DNA from 4 places in the Labrenzia sp. ATLA3 genome. Region 4 is predicted to be linked to each of the others. Evidence: predicted binding sites of a transcription regulator. Region 4 holds the regulator's gene; each other region holds the start of a gene.
The links. Region 4 encodes PhoB, which activates phosphate uptake and scavenging genes when phosphate is short. Its sites were predicted from a motif close to TGTCATNNANCTGTCAT; they were not measured.
Positions count from the first base shown of each region.

Region 1: the regulator PhoB is predicted to act here: its motif matches at 2,716-2,732, upstream of AC2A6O_RS01965 (HAD-IIA family hydrolase).
Region 2: the regulator PhoB is predicted to act here: its motif matches at 2,385-2,401, upstream of AC2A6O_RS09710 (DUF1045 domain-containing protein).
Region 3: the regulator PhoB is predicted to act here: its motif matches at 2,923-2,939, upstream of AC2A6O_RS13825 (bifunctional 2',3'-cyclic-nucleotide 2'-phosphodiesterase/3'-nucleotidase).

Region 1 is NZ_JBXUKV010000001.1:443,015-447,533, reverse strand. Features, by position in the region: gene AC2A6O_RS01975 (ABC transporter permease) at 1-851, opposite strand, end outside; gene AC2A6O_RS01970 (ABC transporter permease) at 856-1,782, opposite strand; gene AC2A6O_RS01965 (HAD-IIA family hydrolase) at 1,776-2,588, opposite strand; gene AC2A6O_RS01960 (LysR family transcriptional regulator) at 2,817-3,710, shown strand; gene AC2A6O_RS01955 (aspartate/glutamate racemase family protein) at 3,723-4,385, opposite strand; gene AC2A6O_RS01950 (ABC transporter permease) at 4,394-4,519, opposite strand, start outside.
Region 2 is NZ_JBXUKV010000003.1:383,000-387,518, reverse strand. Features, by position in the region: gene phnN (phosphonate metabolism protein/1,5-bisphosphokinase (PRPP-forming) PhnN) at 1-387, opposite strand, end outside; gene AC2A6O_RS09715 (alpha-D-ribose 1-methylphosphonate 5-triphosphate diphosphatase) at 401-1,546, opposite strand; gene AC2A6O_RS09710 (DUF1045 domain-containing protein) at 1,543-2,292, opposite strand; gene phnL (phosphonate C-P lyase system protein PhnL) at 2,440-3,144, opposite strand; gene phnK (phosphonate C-P lyase system protein PhnK) at 3,153-3,941, opposite strand; gene AC2A6O_RS09695 (alpha-D-ribose 1-methylphosphonate 5-phosphate C-P-lyase PhnJ) at 3,938-4,519, opposite strand, start outside.
Region 3 is NZ_JBXUKV010000004.1:497,056-501,574, reverse strand. Features, by position in the region: gene dksA (RNA polymerase-binding protein DksA) at 114-530, shown strand; gene AC2A6O_RS13825 (bifunctional 2',3'-cyclic-nucleotide 2'-phosphodiesterase/3'-nucleotidase) at 808-2,790, opposite strand; gene AC2A6O_RS13820 (lytic murein transglycosylase) at 2,999-3,805, opposite strand; gene AC2A6O_RS13815 (NAD(P)H-dependent oxidoreductase) at 3,938-4,519, opposite strand, start outside.
Region 4 is NZ_JBXUKV010000006.1:186,689-191,207, forward strand. Features, by position in the region: gene pstA (phosphate ABC transporter permease PstA) at 1-210, shown strand, start outside; gene pstB (phosphate ABC transporter ATP-binding protein PstB) at 222-1,019, shown strand; gene phoU (phosphate signaling complex protein PhoU) at 1,051-1,746, shown strand; gene phoB (phosphate regulon transcriptional regulator PhoB) at 1,826-2,527, shown strand; gene AC2A6O_RS17575 (GcrA family cell cycle regulator) at 2,842-3,378, opposite strand; gene AC2A6O_RS17580 (aspartate aminotransferase family protein) at 3,819-4,519, shown strand, end outside.

The sequences.
Region 1 (4,519 bases), on a different contig from region 4:
ATCTGGACTGCGAATGTGAGGAGCAGGATCACCATCGCTGGGGCGAGAACGATCCACGGGGCGGTCGGCAGGTAGTCCCGGCCGATGCCGACCATGGATCCGAGCGTTGCGGTTGGCGGTTGAACGCCGAGGCCGAGGAAAGACAGGGTCGATTCCAGAATGACGATGTTGGAAAAGTTCAATGTGAACTGCACCACGATGGGCGAGACGACATTGGGCAGGATGTGCCGCATCGCGATCCGGACCGGTGTCGCGCCGGCTGCCCGTGCCGCTTCGACGAAGGGCATCTGGATCAGTTTCTTCACTTCGCCGCGCACGATCCGGGTGTATTGCTCCCAGCCGTAGACACCGAGCACGAAGATCATCACGTCGATGGAAGATCCCATGATGGACAGGATGAGCAGCGCAATCAGGGTGAAGGGGATGGCGATCTGTGCATCGACCAGACCCATGACGATCTCTTCGAAAAGACCTCCGATGATGCCGGCCATAAGCCCAAGCGTGCCGCCAATCAGAAGGCCGATGATGGCGCCTGCCAGTGCAAGAGCAAAGGTCAGCCGCAGGCCGTAGATGCAGCGGGAGAAGATGTCTCTGCCGAGCTCGTCCGTTCCGAAGTAGAAGCCGTCCTTGTAGCGGTCGAAGCCAATCGGTGGCCGCAGCCGGGAAATAAGGCTCTGGGCATTCGGGTCGAAGGGGGCAAGCCACGGGGCGGTGAGCGCGGTCACGATCAGGATCAGGCCGATCAGCATTGCGATCCGGACGATCCAGTTCGCATCCGACCAGATCGGGATACGGAAGCTTCTCAATCCGGTATTACGCGGCGAAGACAGGTTATGCGTTGCGTCGGTCATACGCTTATCCCTTGGCAAGGCGGATGCGCGGATCCGCGAAGGCGTAGGCAATGTCGACCGCTGCGTTGATGACAATGACCGCAACAGCGACGGACAGGACACCGAACTGGAGGACGGGGTAATCGCGCAGGATGGCGGAGCGGACGAGAAGGTCGCCGATGCCAGGCCATGCGAAGATCGCTTCCACGACAACGCTTCCCGACGCCGCAAGGGCGGCGATCTGCAGCCCGACCACCGAAAGCAGCGTGATCGAAGCATTGCGCAGGCCGTGTTTCAGAATGACGATCCACTCCGGCAGGCCTTTGGCCCGTGCGGTGCGCATATAGTCCTGGCTGAGCACGTCCAGCATGGCGTTGCGGGTGAAGCGGGTGATTGCCGCGACCAGCATTCCGGAAATGGCCAGCGTCGGCATGATGAAATGCAGCGCCGTGCCATCCCCGATGACAGGCAGCCAGTTGAGCGTGTAGGCGAAGATCAGCACCAGCAGGATGCCGATAATGAAAGACGGAACGGCATAGCCGAGGAAGGCGACCACCATCACGACGCTGCCGATGATGCTGGTGCGGTAGATCGCAGCCAGAATGCCAAGCGGTATGGAAACAATCAGCGTGAAGCACACCGCACTAAGCAGCAGTTTCAGCGACGGCCATGCTCGTTCGAGGACGATTTCCGAAACCGGTCGCCGCTCCAGGAAGGAAAGCCCGAATTCACCTGAAAATACGGAGCTGAGATAGCGCCAGTATTGGGTGCCGATGGAGGAATCCAGACCGTAATAGGCAATCAGAAGGTCCCGGTCTTCCTTGGTGATGCCTTCGCCGAGAACGAAGTCGACCGGATTTCCCGAGAGCCTGGTGGCGAAGAAGACCAGCGACACGATCAGAAACAGGGTGATCGCCATCCGCAAAAGGGTTCGAAGGACATAGGTCAGCATGCGTTCGCCTCCGCAGCGGCTGGTTGCACAGGTTCTGCCGTGTCTCTGAGGGCGTTCACGTTTGCCATCGGCATCGGTCGTGCGACGAGGTGAATGAAATCGAGGCCGGCGAGGGCGGCCGCAGCCCCGTCTGTGGTGGCATTGTCACCCACAAAGGCAGCATCGGTTGCCCGAACCCCCGCCGCCGAGAGGGCCGCATCGATGAGGAACGGTTGAGGTTTGCCGATGACCCGTGCCGTTATCCCGGGGCAGCACGCCTTAAAGGCTGCCAGCAGGGTTCCTGTCTCCGGCACGGGCAGACCATCCGGGCTCGGGTGGGAAAGGTCCGGATTGGTCACCACCAGTTCGGCGCCTCGCTCCAGAAGCCGCAGCGCCTTTTCCAGTCCGTTGAGGGTGAAGCGGGTGTCACGGGCCAGCAGGACGGTGTCAGCCTGCTCGTCTATGCACTCAAGACCAAGGTCGGCAGCGAGTTGGTGAAGCGGTTGCTCGGCGATGACGTGAACGCGTGCACCCGGACGCTCCGCGGCGATCATGCGCACGGTCAATTCGCCGGCGAGAAAGATGCTTTCCGGCGGCAGGGGCAGGCCAATTGCCGTCAGCTTTCGGGAAAGGGTGACGCTCGTATCGGCAGAGTTGTTGGAGACGATCGATAGTCTTTTGCCAGCGGCCCGGACAAATTCTTCCGCACCCGGCAGGGGGCTCCCGGCGGAAACGAGACAGCCGTCCAGGTCGCACAGGATTGCGGCGTAGTCGTCAATGTCTGCGGCGCCAAGCCATTGGATCGTTGTTGATTTGCGAGCCCGCATTGCCAATTCCATATCTGTCCGATTGCCTGCCGGTCCTGCCGTCAGCCATTGAATGGCCGCCGAAACATCGGGCGGTTGTTTCCTTGATCAGGGAAGGCCGTGCTCCGTTGCCTCGGCCCGCTGAAACCGCCATCAAATTGTCTTCACTCTGTGACGCTGCCGTAACAGAGCGAACCTATGGTTTGAGGCGATCAAACCTTTGGCTTCGCTGTTTGGAGAAAACGAGGAATGTCCCTTTCCCTGTCGCGTATTCGGGCCATCAATGCGGTCGCGTCCGGTGGCTCCTACGCTGCTGCGGCAAGGGCCCTGAAGATTTCGCAGCCCGCCGTCGCGCGTCATGTGAAAGACCTGGAAGCGGAATTCGGCGTGCGCCTGTTCGACCGGAAAAACGGCGTCCTGGCGCCCACACCGCTGTGCAACGAACTTTGCGATGTCGCCGAACGCATGGCCGAAGCCGAACGCGCTGCGACCCGGCTCCTGTCACGTCACAACACGTTGCTAAATGGCAGATTGAAAATCGGGTTGGGAAATTCCATGCCGGGCATGGCGCTGATTGCGCAGTTCCTCAAGCGGCATCCGGGCATCGAGATCGCGGTCGAGACCGGTTCGCACGAACGGATCACGCGGGCGGTGCTGACGCGCGACGTCGATATAGGTGTTCTGCCGGATGTGCCAGCCGATGGCCGGTTCCGCCGGGCATTGCTGGCAAGGCAGAACGTCGTTGCCATTGTTCATCCGGACAGTCCGCTTTCCCGCGAGACTGCCGTAACCTGCGAACGGCTAATGGCGGAACCGTTGATCTTCCGCACAAAGGGATCCTCCACCCAGCGGGTGGTCGACAGGGCCTTTCGTTCCGCCGGGTTCGAGCCGTCGCCCCTTCTGACGCTGGACACCCGCGATGCGGTCTACGAAGCGGTGGTCAACGGTCTCGGGGTCGGCTTCATGTGGCGGTTCGGCACAGGGCGCACGGACGTTGTGCACCGGGTTTCCGTCTCGGACATGCAGCGTCAGTATGAGGAAGTGGTGTTCGCGCTCGGTGACGAACGCAGCATGCTGTTCGACGTTTTCTTTTCTGCTGTCGAGAGCTTTCGGACGGAAGCGGACGCACTTCTGGATCACTAGAAGGCGAGGTGGCTAACCTGTGATTGCCTCGGTGAGCCGCACCGCGGACGCCACACCATCAATGACAGGCACCTTGAACTGCGCTGTCAGGTCCGCGGCCAGATCGGCCATGCCTGCGCAACCGAGCGCAATCGCGCCGACGCCGTCCAGCCGGAGGGCCGTTTCGATTTCCGTCTCGACCTTGTGACGGGCATCGCTTTCAGGGTTTTCCAGTTCGAGAACCGGCACGTCCGACGCCCGAACTCTGGCACAGCGGGACGCAAGGCCGGTGCGTTGCAGGTTTTCTTCCAGAACCGGCACGGAAACGGGCAGGGTGGTGACAACGGAAAACCTTTGGGCCGCAACGGCTGCGACGTGGTAGGCGGCCTCGCCGATGCCGATCACCGGAACGCCTGACGACGCTTTCAATTCCCAGACGCCGGTATCGTCGAAACAGGCGATGATCACGGCACGGATGCTCGGATCGGTCTTGAGGGACCTCTCGAAGAGATCGAAAAGACCGGGCAGGGCAGCCTCGCCGTCGGCAGGTCCCTGAATGGCTGCCGGTCCCTCCAGCGGATTGATGGCCGTAATCCGGGTGAAGGGACCGGCTGCGGCGCGAGCAGCCGCCGCGATCTTCTGCGTCATCGAAGCCGTGGAATTCGGGTTGATGACGAGGATATGCATGTCGTCCATGTCTGGCCCTAGACCATGCCCTTGCCGGCGTCCGAGCCGTGCCTGGACCTGCGTTTGTTGAGGATCACCACAATGGCCAGGAACAGACCGATGATGCCGAAGGAAAAGGCTGTGGTCAGAGTGCCGAGGGCAAA
Region 2 (4,519 bases), on a different contig from region 4:
TTCGACCGGTGCAGTGATCAGCAGAACGCTGGCGTTGCGATACTTGTCTTCTGCCTGTTTCAGCACCTTGCGTGAGCCATTGGCAATTACGGTTTCGCCGGCTTCGATCGCCTGGTCGTAGCTTTGTGGGATGACGTAGCCGAGCCCATGGGCTTCCCAGCACAGGGCAACATTGCCGGCATCTCTAAGCTGGTCGAACTCGGCGCGCGAAAGCGTGTCGTGATCCTCGGCCTCTGCATCGGCTTTGCGGGTGATTGCGCGCCGGGCGAAGCTGACGTCCGTCCGGCCCGCAAGGCGGGCCTTGAGCGCAGCCATCAATGTGTCCTTGCCGGCCCCGCTCGGGCCGACCACAAGTACCATGCGGCCCGGGCCGAGTTTTTCTGTCATGGCGGAAGCAGCCTCAGGCAACCCGTTTGCCCTCGCGCCAGACACCGCGCACGATCGGAATGTCGCCAACCATCTTCACCTGAATGAGATCCGCCCTGAGGCCGGGTTCCAGAATGCCGCGGTCTTTCAGGCCGATGGCTCTTGCAGGCGTTGCCGTGACCATTGCGACGGACTGCGGCAGGGAAATCGCCTCGACTTCCGCAGAAAGCTGGAACGCGGCCTGCAGCAGTGAAATCGGCACATAGTCGGAGGAAAGCACATCCAGAACACCAGCCTCGGCAAGTTCCTTCGCCGAGATGTTGCCCGAATGGGAGCCGCCCCGAACAACGTTCGGCGCCCCCATCAAAACGGCCATGCCTGCCTCGTGTGATGCCCTGGCCGCTTCCAGAGTGGTCGGGAACTCGGCGATTTTCGTCTGCAGCGACAGCGCTTCGTCCACGTGCGCCACGGTGGCATCGTCGTGGCTGGCGATGGCGATGCCGCGTGCCTGAGCGATTTCTGACAGACGTTTGCGGTTTTCAGGGGCCAGACTGCTGGCGCGGGCCTGGCGCTTGCGGATGAACTCGTCCATCTGGGCGTCGGTGAACCCCTTCTTGCCCTGATAGTAGATCTTGTAGGCATCCATCGACACGAACTGGCGCTGGCCGGGGGTGTGGTCCATCAGCGAGATCAGGCGGATGCTGTCGTCATCCTCAAAAACCTTGAAGGCGTCGAGCACGTCGGGTGCGGACACTTCGCAGCGCAGGTGGATGAAATGATCGGCGCGCAGGCGGTTTTCCCGCTGGCCGGTTTCAATGGCATCGGCAAGTGCGCGCATGTCCGCATAGCCGAGGTCCGCATCTTCATCCATGCCGACGCGCAGCGCATCGAACACCGTGGTGATGCCGGAGCAGGCGATCTGCGCATCGTGGGCCTGTACGGAAGACACCGGGTTCCAGCGGACTTTCGGACGCGGAGCATAGTGGGTTTCCAGATGGTCGGTATGCAGTTCGACCAGACCGGGCAGCAGGAAATCTCCTTCGCAGTCATGGCCGTCGACGTCGGTCGGCGACCCGATGCCGGAAATCAGACCGGTATCATCGACTGTCAGGGAACCGTCGAACACTTCGTCTGCGAGAACCAGACTGGCGTTCCTGAAGACTTTGGGGTGCTTGCTCATGCAGTTTCCTCTTGGGCGCGGTGCCCGCTCTGGCTGAGCGCATCGGCAGGGGCGGTGTTGCCGGTCAGCTCAAAAACCGTGTGAACCTCGAACGGCGCGCCGCGCTCGGCTTCGGTGTAAAGCGCAAAGTGGCGGCACAGCCGCTTTCTGCCGGTAACGTCCGAAAAGTGATGCCGGGCTGCATTTGTCAGCCGGTCCATGTCGGTATCGTCTTCCAGCTTGTTGGACAGCGTCAGATGAAAACGGAACTCGTCGAAGATATAGGGATAGCCCCATCTGACGAGGTAAGTGTCGTGCTTTTCCGACAGTCCGCTCTTGCGGCGGCGCTCCAGATCCGCCTCCGAAAGTGGCGCGCGGAAGGGCTCGAAGTGGCGCACGCACAGGCTGGCGAAGGCGCGCAGGGCCGGCTCTTCCGCCTCGGGGGTGAGTGCCAGAAAACGGCCAAGCCTGTTCACGCCGAGCGCTTCTATCTCGTAAGGCGCGATTTCCGCCGCAAAGGCTGCGCAGGCTTCCACCAGCTCCGCCTCGGTCTGATCGGCGGCAAGGGAAAACGGGGCTTTCAAGGTCCCGTGAAATCCATAGCGCCGGGGATCGGTCGTGAGCTCCTGAAAATGTGCCGGCGTCATGCCGGGCAGCTCCGGCTGCGGCAGGGCTGCATCGGTGAAGGGATCGCGCCCGAGCCAGGTGTTTCCAAGCTGCATCAGACGGTCGTCGGCATTGGCGGCGAAATAGAGGGCATAGCGCATGACGGAAATCGCAATTTTTGAAATGTGGTTCGGCCGGGAGGTGGCAGGGCCACGTCCTTCAACTTTCTGAAGGAGTGACCTAAAGACGGGCGGTGACTTTTCTGTGACAGTTTCCGCCCGTCTGCAAGCCTTTCCTCATCTTGCGCCTCAGGCGGCCGCTTCCGCGCTGAACCCGGTTACATCAATGATGCGGTCGGCGATCTGTTCCCGCACATCCTGATCGTGCAGGATGCCGACCATGGCAACGCCGTGTGTCTTCTTCTCTTCCACCAGGCGGACGACAACGGCCCGGTTGGCAGCATCGAGCGAGGCGGTCGGCTCGTCCAGCAGCAGGATCGGGTAATGGGCAATGAACCCCCTGGCGATGTTGACGCGTTGCTGTTCGCCACCGGAGAAGGTGGCTGGCGGCAGGGTCCACAGGCGCTCGGGCACATTCAACCGCGACAGCAGGGAGCGCGCCTTGTCGACGCCTTCTTCCTCGCTGGTGCCCTGGGCGATCAGCGGTTCTGCGACCACGTCTTCCGCCGACACGCGCGGGATGGTGCGCAGAAACTGGCTGACATAGCCGATCGTGTCTTCGCGCAGGCTCAGAACCTTGCGCGGTTCGGCTCCGGCGATGTTGACGATTTCGTCGCCGGCCGTCACCAGGATCTGGCCTTCGTCACAGCGATAGTTGCCGTAGATCATCTTGAGGATCGAGCTCTTGCCGGCACCCGAAGGCCCGCCAAGGACGACGCATTCCCCGGCATTGACGGAAAATTCGACTTTCTCGACCACGGGAATGACGGTTCCACCCTGCAGGTGCATGGTGAAGGACTTGCCGACATTGTTGAGATAGAGGCGTACGGGCATTTCGGTCCTCATACCTGGAGAATGGAAGAAACGAGCAGCTGGGTATAGGGCTCGCGCGGATCGTCGAGCACCTGGTCCGTCAGGCCGCTTTCGATGACATTGCCGTGGCGCATCACCATGATCCGGTGCGACAGCAACCGGGCCACGGCAAGATCGTGGGTGACGATGACCACCGATAGCCCGAGATCGGCCACCAGACGGCGCAGCAGATCCAGAAGGCGGGCCTGCACGGAGACATCCAGGCCGCCGGTCGGCTCGTCCATGAAGACCAGCCGCGGCCGGGTGACGAGGTTGCGGGCGATCTGCAGGCGCTGGCGCATGCCGCCGGAGAAGGAACGCGGATCGTCGTCGATACGGTCACTTTCGATTTCCACCCGTCCCAGCCAGTCGTCGGCCGTGGAGCGGATGTTGCCGTAGTGACGCTCACCAACCGCCATCAGCCGCTCGCCGACGTTGGCGCCTGCGGAAACATTCATGCGCAGGCCTTCGGCCGCGTTCTGGTGCACGAAGCCCCAATCGGTGCGCATCAGGAGGCGGCGTTCGGCCTCGGTCAGCTGGTAGAGATTGCGCATGGTGCCGTCACGCATGCGGTATTCGATGGCGCCGGCCGTTGGGGCAAGCCGTGTCGACAGGCAGTTGAGCAGCGTTGTCTTGCCGGAACCGCTTTCGCCGACGATGGCCAGCACTTCGCCGGGCCACAGATCGAAGGAGACATCGGCGCAGCCGATGCGGTCGCCATAATAGCGGGTGACGTTGTGAACCTGCAGCAGCGGGTCCGTGGACGGAAAGGCGTTCATCGGGCGGTCTCCTCTGCCTGGGTGGCGCCGAACTGATGTGCCGCAGGATCAGCCGCCATCGGGCCCAAGTGGCCGTCCGCGCGCCGTTCCTCGCAATAGTCGCTGTCGGAGCAGACGAACATGCGTCCGCCCTTGTCATCCAGGATGACCTCGTCCAGGTAGACATTCTCCGCGCCGCACAGGCCGCAGGGCTTGTCGAATTTCTGCACTTCGAACGGGTAATCCTCGAAGTCGAGGCTCTTCACCTTGGTGTAGGGCGGAATGGCGTAGATGCGTTTCTCGCGACCGGCGCCGTAAAGCTGCAGGGCTGCCATCTGGTCGATCTTCGGATTGTCGAATTTCGGCGTTGGCGAAGGGTCCATCACATAACGGTCGTTGACCTTTACCGGGTAGGCGTAGGTGGTGGCGATGTGGCCGTTCTTGGCGATGTCCTCGTAGAGCTTCACATGCATGAGGCCATAGTCCTCGAGCGCATGCATCTTCCGGGTCTCGGTTTCGCGTGGTTCCAGGAAGCGCAGGGGTTCGGGGATCGGGACCTGGAAGACAATGATCTGGTCTTCGCGCAAGGCCTTTTCCGG
Region 3 (4,519 bases), on a different contig from region 4:
ACGTCTTGAAAGGTATAAACTTTCCTTGATGCCATTTTTAACAAATGAACCGTTGTCGGCTGGGGGAACGGTCTATATATTGCGCCCGGCATAACGGTAATCCGGAGCTATCGATGACGGTAGAAATTGAGTCTGAATATCGACCCTCGGAAGACGAGCCGTTCATGAACGACAGGCAGCGCGAGTACTTTCGCAACAAGCTGCTTGTGTGGAAAGAAGAGATCCTGAAGGAAAGCAAGGAAACCCTCGCCAATCTTCAGGAGGAAAGCCAGAACCACCCAGACTTTGCCGACCGTGCGTCGTCCGAAACAGACCGCTCCATTGAACTGCGTGCCAGGGACCGGCAGCGGAAACTGATTTCGAAGATTGATGATGCGTTGGAACGCATTACGGACGGGAGTTATGGCTATTGCGAAGAGACCGGCGAGCCGATCTCTCTTCGGCGACTCGAGGCGCGCCCGATCGCAACTTTGTCGATCGAGGCTCAGGAAGCCCACGAGCGTCGGGAAAAAGTGTATCGCGACGACTGATTTCCAGAAACGGCCGGTTTGCCGCACAGACGGCAGATCCGTAACGACTTTCAAGACCTTCCCCTTGTGGGAAGGTTTTTTTATGTCTGCAGCCTGACATCTCGTGCGGACAGTCCCACGCAACGTCATCCTGAACAAGACCGTCAGATCCGTCTCGAAGGATGGCTGGCACACCTAGGTGCAGGCGGCCGATCCTTCGAGACAGTGCTTCGTGTTTCCTAAGGATAAGGTTGGGGGACGCTTGCTCGTTAAAGCAGGATTACCTCAGTCGCGAACGTCAGAGCGTGATCCGGTAACGGGCAAAGCCATCTGCGCCGTCGCCGGCCGGTTCGATCTTGACCCCTTCTACTGATGCGGCGTGTTCCGTGCCGCCCTGGCCGGTTTCAAACAGAACGGTGGTGTCAGGCATCGGCTTGAAAGACCAGTTGGCATCTGCTGACGGGTTGATGGTGCCCTGTTCGACGATGTAGCGGACCAGAACGTCGCGGTTGGTGTCCGGGCCAACAAATATGACGACGTCGTCGTTGATACCGGGGAAATTGCCGCCGCCGCCTGCGCGGTAGTTGTTGGTCGCAACAACGAAGGTGGCTTCCGGGTCGAGCGGAGCGCCGTCAAACTGCAGATTGACGATGCGGTTGGCATCCGGATTGATCACTTCGCCCTTGGAGTCATATTTCGACGGCTGGCTCAGATCGATCTGATAGGTGACGCCGTCGATCACATCGAAATTGTAACTCGGAAACTCCGGGTTGATCAGCGTCTGGTCGGTCTTGCCCGGCTCGATTTGCTGGAAAATGCCGGCAGAACGTTCCAGCCATTCCTTAACCGTGCTGCCCTTGATGGCGACCGCGCGTACGGTGTTCGGATAAAGATAGAGATCGGCCACGTTCTTGATGGCGACATCACCGACTGGAACGTCGGTGTAATAGTCCGGGCCGCCACGGCCACCGGCCTTGAAAGGGGCAGCGGCGGAGAGCACTGGCAGGCCCTCCCATTCGGTGCCCTTCAGCATCTGCTCAATGTACCAGATCTGAGCCTTTGACACGATCTGGACGCTCGGATCGTCAGCCACCAGGGCAAAGTAGGAATGCAAGGGGGCGGACGTCTTGCCGACGGGGCGGCGGACATAGGCAAGGGTTGCCTCATGGTCTTCCTGCACGGCGTCGAGCACATCTTGCTGGCTCTCCACCAGCGGCGTGACGGTGCGGCCTTCCTTTTCATAGATCGGGCGGGCTTCGGTCATGAAATTGGCAACACGCCAGCCGTTACCGTCGCGCTCGATCATCAGGTCGATGACGCCCAGATGCGATCCCCAGAAACCGCCCATGGCGGCGGGTTTGCCGAACAGGGTGCCCTTTTCGCTGTCGACACCCGGCAGGCCCTCGTATTGAGGGCCGGGGAAAACAAGATGCTGGTGACCGGTAAAGACGGCGTCGATGCCGTCGACACCGGCAAGGTGCAGCGAGGCGTTTTCCATGCCTTCGGAAAAATCGTTGGCGTCGATTCCCGAGTGGGAGAGGGCGATCACAAGGTCGCAGCCCTGTTCGCGCATTTCCGGGACGAAGGCCTTGGCGGTCTCGACAATGTCGCGCGCATTGGCGTTGCCTTCCAGATGGCGGCGGTCCCAGTTCATGATCTGTGGCGGCACAAAGCCGATGAAGCCGATCTTGATCGGATAAGCCTGTCCTGCACCATCCGTGACCTGCTTTTCGACGATCACATAGGGCTTCAAAAACAGGGTGTCGTCCCGCGGATTGCCCGCAAGTGTGCTTCCCTTGACGAGGTTTGCGCACACAACCGGGAAATTGGCGCCGGCCAGCACTTTCGTCATGAAGTCCAGGCCGTAGTTGAATTCATGGTTGCCGAGCGTTGCCGCGTCGAAATCGAGAACGTTCATGCCCTTGATCACGGGGTGCAGGTCGCCCTCGCGCATGCCGCGTTCATAGGCGACATAGTCCCCCATCGGGTTGCCCTGCAAGAAATCGCCATTGTCCACCAGAACGGAATTGGTCGCTTCATTCCGGATGTCGCGGATCAGTGTGGCTGTGCGGGCAAGGCCGGCGGTATCGACCGGTTTGTCGCTGTAATAGTCGTAAGGAAACACATGGACGTGGAGGTCCGTGGTCTCCATCAGACGAAGGTGCGCCGTGCCTTCCTTGGCCAGAACGGAATAAGGGTGAAGCGCAGCCGTGAAGCCTGTTGCCGCTGCGCCCATCAGGAGCGTGCGCCGCGAGATCGAAAAGTCTTTGAGAGTGGACATGAGTTGGCTCCTGTTCGGCCGCTCAATGGTTGGTGTCTATGTTGCCTGGCGAAACAGCGCAAAGACAGGCCGGCAGCCGCCCGTGCCAGCCGTGCGCCATGTGTTCGCAACTAACGGTATTGGTCCGCAAGAGTGTCACATGTATGACAGGAATTGCTGCCCGGAACGGCAGTTTTGTCAAGCTGGATCGTCTGCGGTCAATGCAGGCTCATTCGCTGATCTGTTCAGCCATGACCGAGATCGTTTCCACATAGACGCTGGCTTTGTTCCATTGTTTGAGAACCTTGTAGTTGGCCGTGCCCGGGCCCCAGCCCTGGCCGCGGCGCCAACCTTTTTTTGCCAGGTAATTGGCTGTGGAGGCCAGTACATCCGGAATGGACCGGATCAGGTCCTTGCGGCCATCGCGGTCATAGTCGACAGCATAGCGGACATAACTGGTTGCCAGAAACTGGGTCTGCCCGAGTTCTCCCGCCCATGCCCCCTTCATTTCCGCCGGCTGCATGTCCCGTCTTTGAACGATCGTCAGCGCGGCGACCAGCTCCTCGGTGAAGAAAGCCGACCGACGGCAATCGTAGGCGAGCGTTGCGAGAGAGCGAAGAACCGGCATGTTGCCGGAGAAACTGCCGTAGTTGGTTTCAAGGCCCCAGATCGACAGGATGATGGGGGCGGGCACACCGTATTTCTTTTCGATGCCCCGGAACATGCGGGCGTAGGTCTTGCCGAGTTGCTTGCCACGCCGGATCATCGCGTTGTTGACGCGCTTGGCATAGAACTGTTTGAAGCTGAGTTTGAAGGATTTCTGGTTCCGGTCCAGCGAAATGACCTTCTTGTTGTATTTCACGTTCTTGAGAGCCGATTCCACGACCCTTTTCTTGAGGCCGTAGCTTTGAGAATTTGCAATGAAAGCCTGTTTCCAGGCGTCAAAACCGCCCGGGCCGTTGCCGCATGAAGCACTCCAGGCGGAAGGGGCGGACAGAAGAACAAAACCAAAGACGACTGCTGAAAGGAGGCGCATCGAATCCCCGCTGGGCCAATATAAGATAATCACCATTCTATCCGAAAAAGCGGTAGCGTCATCGGGGAGATAGAGGAAAAAGAGATCTATCGGAGGACAAACCCGGCCCCGTCTTTTCCCGTCGCCGGAAAATCACGGCTCGTGCCGGATGAAGGGGGTGTAAGAGCGGGCGTCGGGGTGAAGGGTTCCGTCCCGGTCGAAGTCGCTGTCGGCATTGAATGCGATTTTCGGCAGAGTTTCGAACCTGGCGATTGTGTCCCGGTGGTGGTCGAGCTCGTTTTGAAGGCGCGTTTCCAGCTCTTCTTTTGCCGCGCCCTTGTGATAGCCGTGAACACCGTGAACAATCCGGGGCACCAGAACGCTGAAACCCAGATAGCGCAGCGTATAGGCCATCGGCCAAAGCAGCATCTGAATGTCGCCTTCCTTGCCGTTGTTGGCACTTTCGCTCGCCCTGGAGCCCATCGTGACGCAGAAAAGCGCAGGTTTGCCCCGGAAGCGGCCGGTATCGAAGCGATTGGACGTATCGTGCAGGCCGCCGTTGGTCAGAACACGCTCGCACCAGCCTTTCAAAATGGCAGGGGGCGCGAACCACCAGACCGGAAAATGAAACACGATCCGGTCGGCCCTGCGCAGCTTTTCGATTTCGTGCCCGACAATCGCCGGAAGATCATCGGCCTGGGAGGCGGCCTCCTGGGTCTTCAGGATGTCGTAGGG
Region 4 (4,519 bases):
TTCATCGCCTCCAACTTCCCCGATGGTGTGGCGGCCGGTTTCTTCTCGCCGAACTCGGCCATGCCGGCCCAGATTTACGAATGGGCGAAACGCGCCGATCCGGCATTCTATGAGCGCGCATGGGGCGGGATCATTGTTCTGCTGGTGTTCCTCATGACCATGAACATTATCGCTATCATCCTGCGCCGCAGGTTTGAGCGCCGCTGGTAAGGATTGCTCCGATGAACGAGATGCCGAATTTTGAACAGGCGAAAACCATGACCGAAAGCAAAATTTCCGCGAAAAAGGTGCAGGTCTATTATGGCGATACGCACGCCATCAAAGACGTTGACATCGAAATCCAGCCGCGGTCCGTGACGGCCTTCATCGGCCCCTCCGGATGTGGCAAGTCGACCTTCCTGCGCACGCTCAACCGGATGAACGACACCATCGACATCTGCCGCGTCGAAGGCTCGATCAAGATCGACGGCGAGAATATCTACGACCCCAAGGTCGATCCGGTGCAGCTGCGCGCAAAGGTCGGCATGGTGTTCCAGAAGCCGAACCCGTTTCCGAAGTCGATCTATGACAACATCGCCTACGGCCCTCGGATCCACGGCCTGGCTCGCAGCAAGTCCGAGCTGGATGAAATCGTGGCCTCCAGCCTGCAGAAGGCCGGGCTTTGGGAAGAAGTCAAAAACCGTCTGGACGAGCCGGGTACCGGTATGTCGGGCGGTCAGCAGCAGCGTCTGTGCATCGCCCGTGCGATTGCCGTGAGCCCGGAAGTGATCCTGATGGATGAACCGTGCTCGGCGCTTGACCCCATCGCGACCGCGAAGGTGGAAGAGCTGATCGACGAGCTGCGCGAAAACTTCACCATCGTGATCGTGACCCACTCGATGCAGCAGGCTGCCCGTGTGTCTCAGCGTACCGCGTTTTTCCATCTGGGTATTTTGGTTGAGGAAGGTCTGACGCAGGACATCTTTACCAATCCGAAGGACAAGCGTACGCAGGACTATATTACGGGCCGCTTCGGCTAAGCATTTTTTAGGTTTCTGAAGGGGACACACGATGTCTGAACATACAGTCACGGCTTACGATGACGAACTGACGGCCATGGCCGGCAAGGTCGCCGAAATGGGCGGTATTGCCGAGAAGGCCTTTGCCGATGCGGTCTCTGCGCTGGTGTCGCAGGACCTGGAGCTTGCCAAGGCGACGATCAAAGGCGATGTCCGTCTGGACAACCTTTACAACGAACTTGAAGTGAAGCTGATCGAGCTGATCGTTCGTCGTCAGCCGATGGGGCAGGACCTGCGCGAAATCACCGCTGCCACCCGCATTGCCAACGACCTGGAACGTGTCGGCGATCTTGCAAAGAACGTTGCCAAGCGGGTGATCGCCATCGACAGCGGCTTGCAGTCCAAGAAGCTTGCGATCGGCGTCGAGCACATGACCGAGCTTGCTCTGTCTCAGCTCAAGCAGGTGCTGGATGCCTATACCCGGAAGGATCCGGAAGCTGCCCGCAGGGTGCAGGAAGCCGATGCAGAGGTTGATGCGATCTACACATCCATCTTCCGCGAGCTTTTGACCTACATGATGGAAGATCCGCGCGTCATCACCCAATGCGTCCACCTGCTGTTCTGCGCCAAGAACATCGAGCGCATCGGCGACCACGCGACCAACATCGCCGAGAACGTCTACTACATGGTCACTGGCGAACGTCTGCCGGAAGACCGGGCAAAGGTCGATGAAACGGGCGCGGTCTGAGCGCCGGCTTCTGTCGCATTTGCAAAGGATCTGAACGGCCGGCGCTCTGGCGCCGGTTGCTGTAATTGGAGCGAGATGTATGCCGAAGGTGCTCATCGTTGAAGACGAAGAACCGCTCAGCCTTCTTTTGAGATACAATTTGGAAGCAGAAGGATATTCGGTCGAGTCCTGTGTCCGGGGCGACGAGGCGGAAATCCGCCTGCGGGAAAGCCTGCCAGACCTGTTGCTGCTTGACTGGATGCTGCCGGGCCTGTCCGGAATTGAACTGTGCCGCCGCCTGAGAGCGCGCGAGGACACCGAGCGTCTGCCGGTCATCATGCTGACGGCGCGCGGCGAGGAAGCAGAGCGCATCCGCGGCCTGTCGACCGGTGCCGACGACTATGTGGTCAAGCCTTTCTCCGTGCCGGAGCTGATGGCCCGCGTGCGCGCCATCCTGCGGCGGGCAAGCCCGGAAGTGGTATCTTCCATGCTGCGGTCCGGCGATATCGAACTGGATCGCGAAACACACCGTGTCCGCCGCAATGCCAAGGAAATTCATTTGGGGCCGACGGAGTTTCGTCTCCTGGAATTCCTGATGACTTCGCCTGGCCGGGTCTTCTCCCGCGAGCAGCTTCTCGACGGCGTCTGGGGCCATGATGTCTATGTGGACGAACGCACGGTCGACGTCCATGTCGGCCGATTGCGCAAGGCGCTGAACAAGGGCAAGGCAAAGGACCCTATCCGCACGGTGCGCGGTTCTGGCTACGCCTTCAACGACCAGTTCACCTCTGCAGCTGTCTGAGGGCAGAGTGCGGAATACGCAATGAAAGCCCGCCCACAAGCGGGCTTTTTGCATTTCAGGGGCTATGTGACTGTGAGAGTTATCTGCGTCTTCGCTGCCAGGCATTCGATCAGGCTATGGTCAATAGCTGGAGGATGTCGTCACCTTCTGTTCCCATGAAGGGGCATTTTCGAAGCGAAGGCACTCGGGTCAACGGATGCACAGGGCCTTCGTGAGACGCGGCACACAGGAAGCAGCACCTGGCCGTGGGAAAACTCAAACAAAAAACCCGCCGAAACGGCGGGTTTTTACGAGCTGGATTTATCTGGAGGCTATCAGCCTGCCTGAGCCATCGTCTTGCGGTCGCGGCGGCGGTCGGCGACCGGCTGATAGGCGATCTTGCAGTGATGGGCGCAGTAGGGGACCCCGGCATCGGAATGGCGGCCGCAGAAGTAGAAGTCGTCGGTCGCCGGATCGCCGATCGGCCATTTGCAGGTCCGCTCTGTCAGCGTCAGGATGGTCGCACGCTTGGAGATCGGCACCAGGTCGGCAATCGGTTCGACGCGCGGCTTGGCTTCCGCCACCGGTGCAGGCGCCATGTCTGCTTTAAGTGCTGTTGCGCCGATGGACTGCGGCTGAGTGGGGGTTGGTTTCTTTGGCGCGGCGCCCGCTGGGGGGGCTGCCGTACGCGGCCGGCGCGGCTTGGCGCTTGAAGACGTGGACTTGGCACGGCCGGACAAACCAAGGCGATGGACCTTGCCGATGACAGCATTCCGTGTGACGCCACCCAGTTCGCCTGCAATCTGGCTTGCGCTCAAGCCGTCGCCCCAAAGCTTTTTGAGAAGCTCAACCCGTTCGTTTGTCCAACTCATCGCCGCACCCTTTAGTTTGACCGTCCTGCGGCCATTAACCCCGTGTTAAGCATGCGTGAGCACGCTTAATGATGGCATATCTAGTGCCTCTTGGTGATTTGCCTCACGAGATCTCGTGTTTGATTGTTCAGAGGTTACAATAACGTTAATTTGTCAGGCAACCGCCGAACCCAAACCAGTTGGGGATGAAACGACTTTTCCCCAATTATGGCGAGGTCATTGAGAATTTTATGAAATCCGCCTTCCCGGACGGGTGAAATGTCCTGTGCGCCATTTCCATTGACAGCGCAGGGTACGGGCAGTGTATAAGAAAGCCGCTACGTGCCGCCTCATCGGGGCGGCATGTTGCGTTTTGACCCTTCGGCAACTGTTTCAGATGTCGGCCTGGCGTCTGGGTGACGCTGGGACAGAAAGGGCGTTTAAAGGAGACAAACGAGGTTATGTCCGCGACTGCACTATTCGGAAATTACGCAAGATCGAAACTGGCTTTCGATCATGGGGAAGGTGTCTGGCTGGTAACGACTGACGGCCGACGATTCCTCGATTGCGGTTCCGGCATCGCGGTCAACGCACTCGGTCATGCTCATCCGCATCTGGTCAAGGCATTGCAGGATCAGGCCGCCAAGCTGTGGCATACGTCCAACCTGCACCAGATGCCCGACGGTGAGCGGCTGGCGCAGCGTTTGTGTGCGGAAACCTTTGCCGACAAGGTGCTCTTCGTGAATTCGGGCGCCGAGGCGATGGAAGCCGCCATCAAATGCGCGCGCCGCTATCATTATGACAATGGCGACCCCGAGCGGTTTCACATCATCACCTTCGAAGGCGCCTTCCACGGCCGGACCATCGCGACCATCGCAGCGGGCGGCCAGGCGAAGTATCTTGAAGGCTTCGGTCCGAAGGCGCCCGGTTTCGATCAGGTGCCCGCCGGCGATCTGGACGCTTTGAAAGCCGCTATCGGTCCGCAGACGGCGGCGATTGCCATCGAGCCGATACAGGGTGAGGGCGGTATCCGCGAGATTCCCGCCGACTTCCTGCGCGCGCTGCGCAAGATCTGCGACGATAACGGCATTCTGCTGATCTTCGACGAAATCCAGACTGGCGTCGGACGGACCGGCAAGCTGTTCGCTCATCAGTGGGCGGG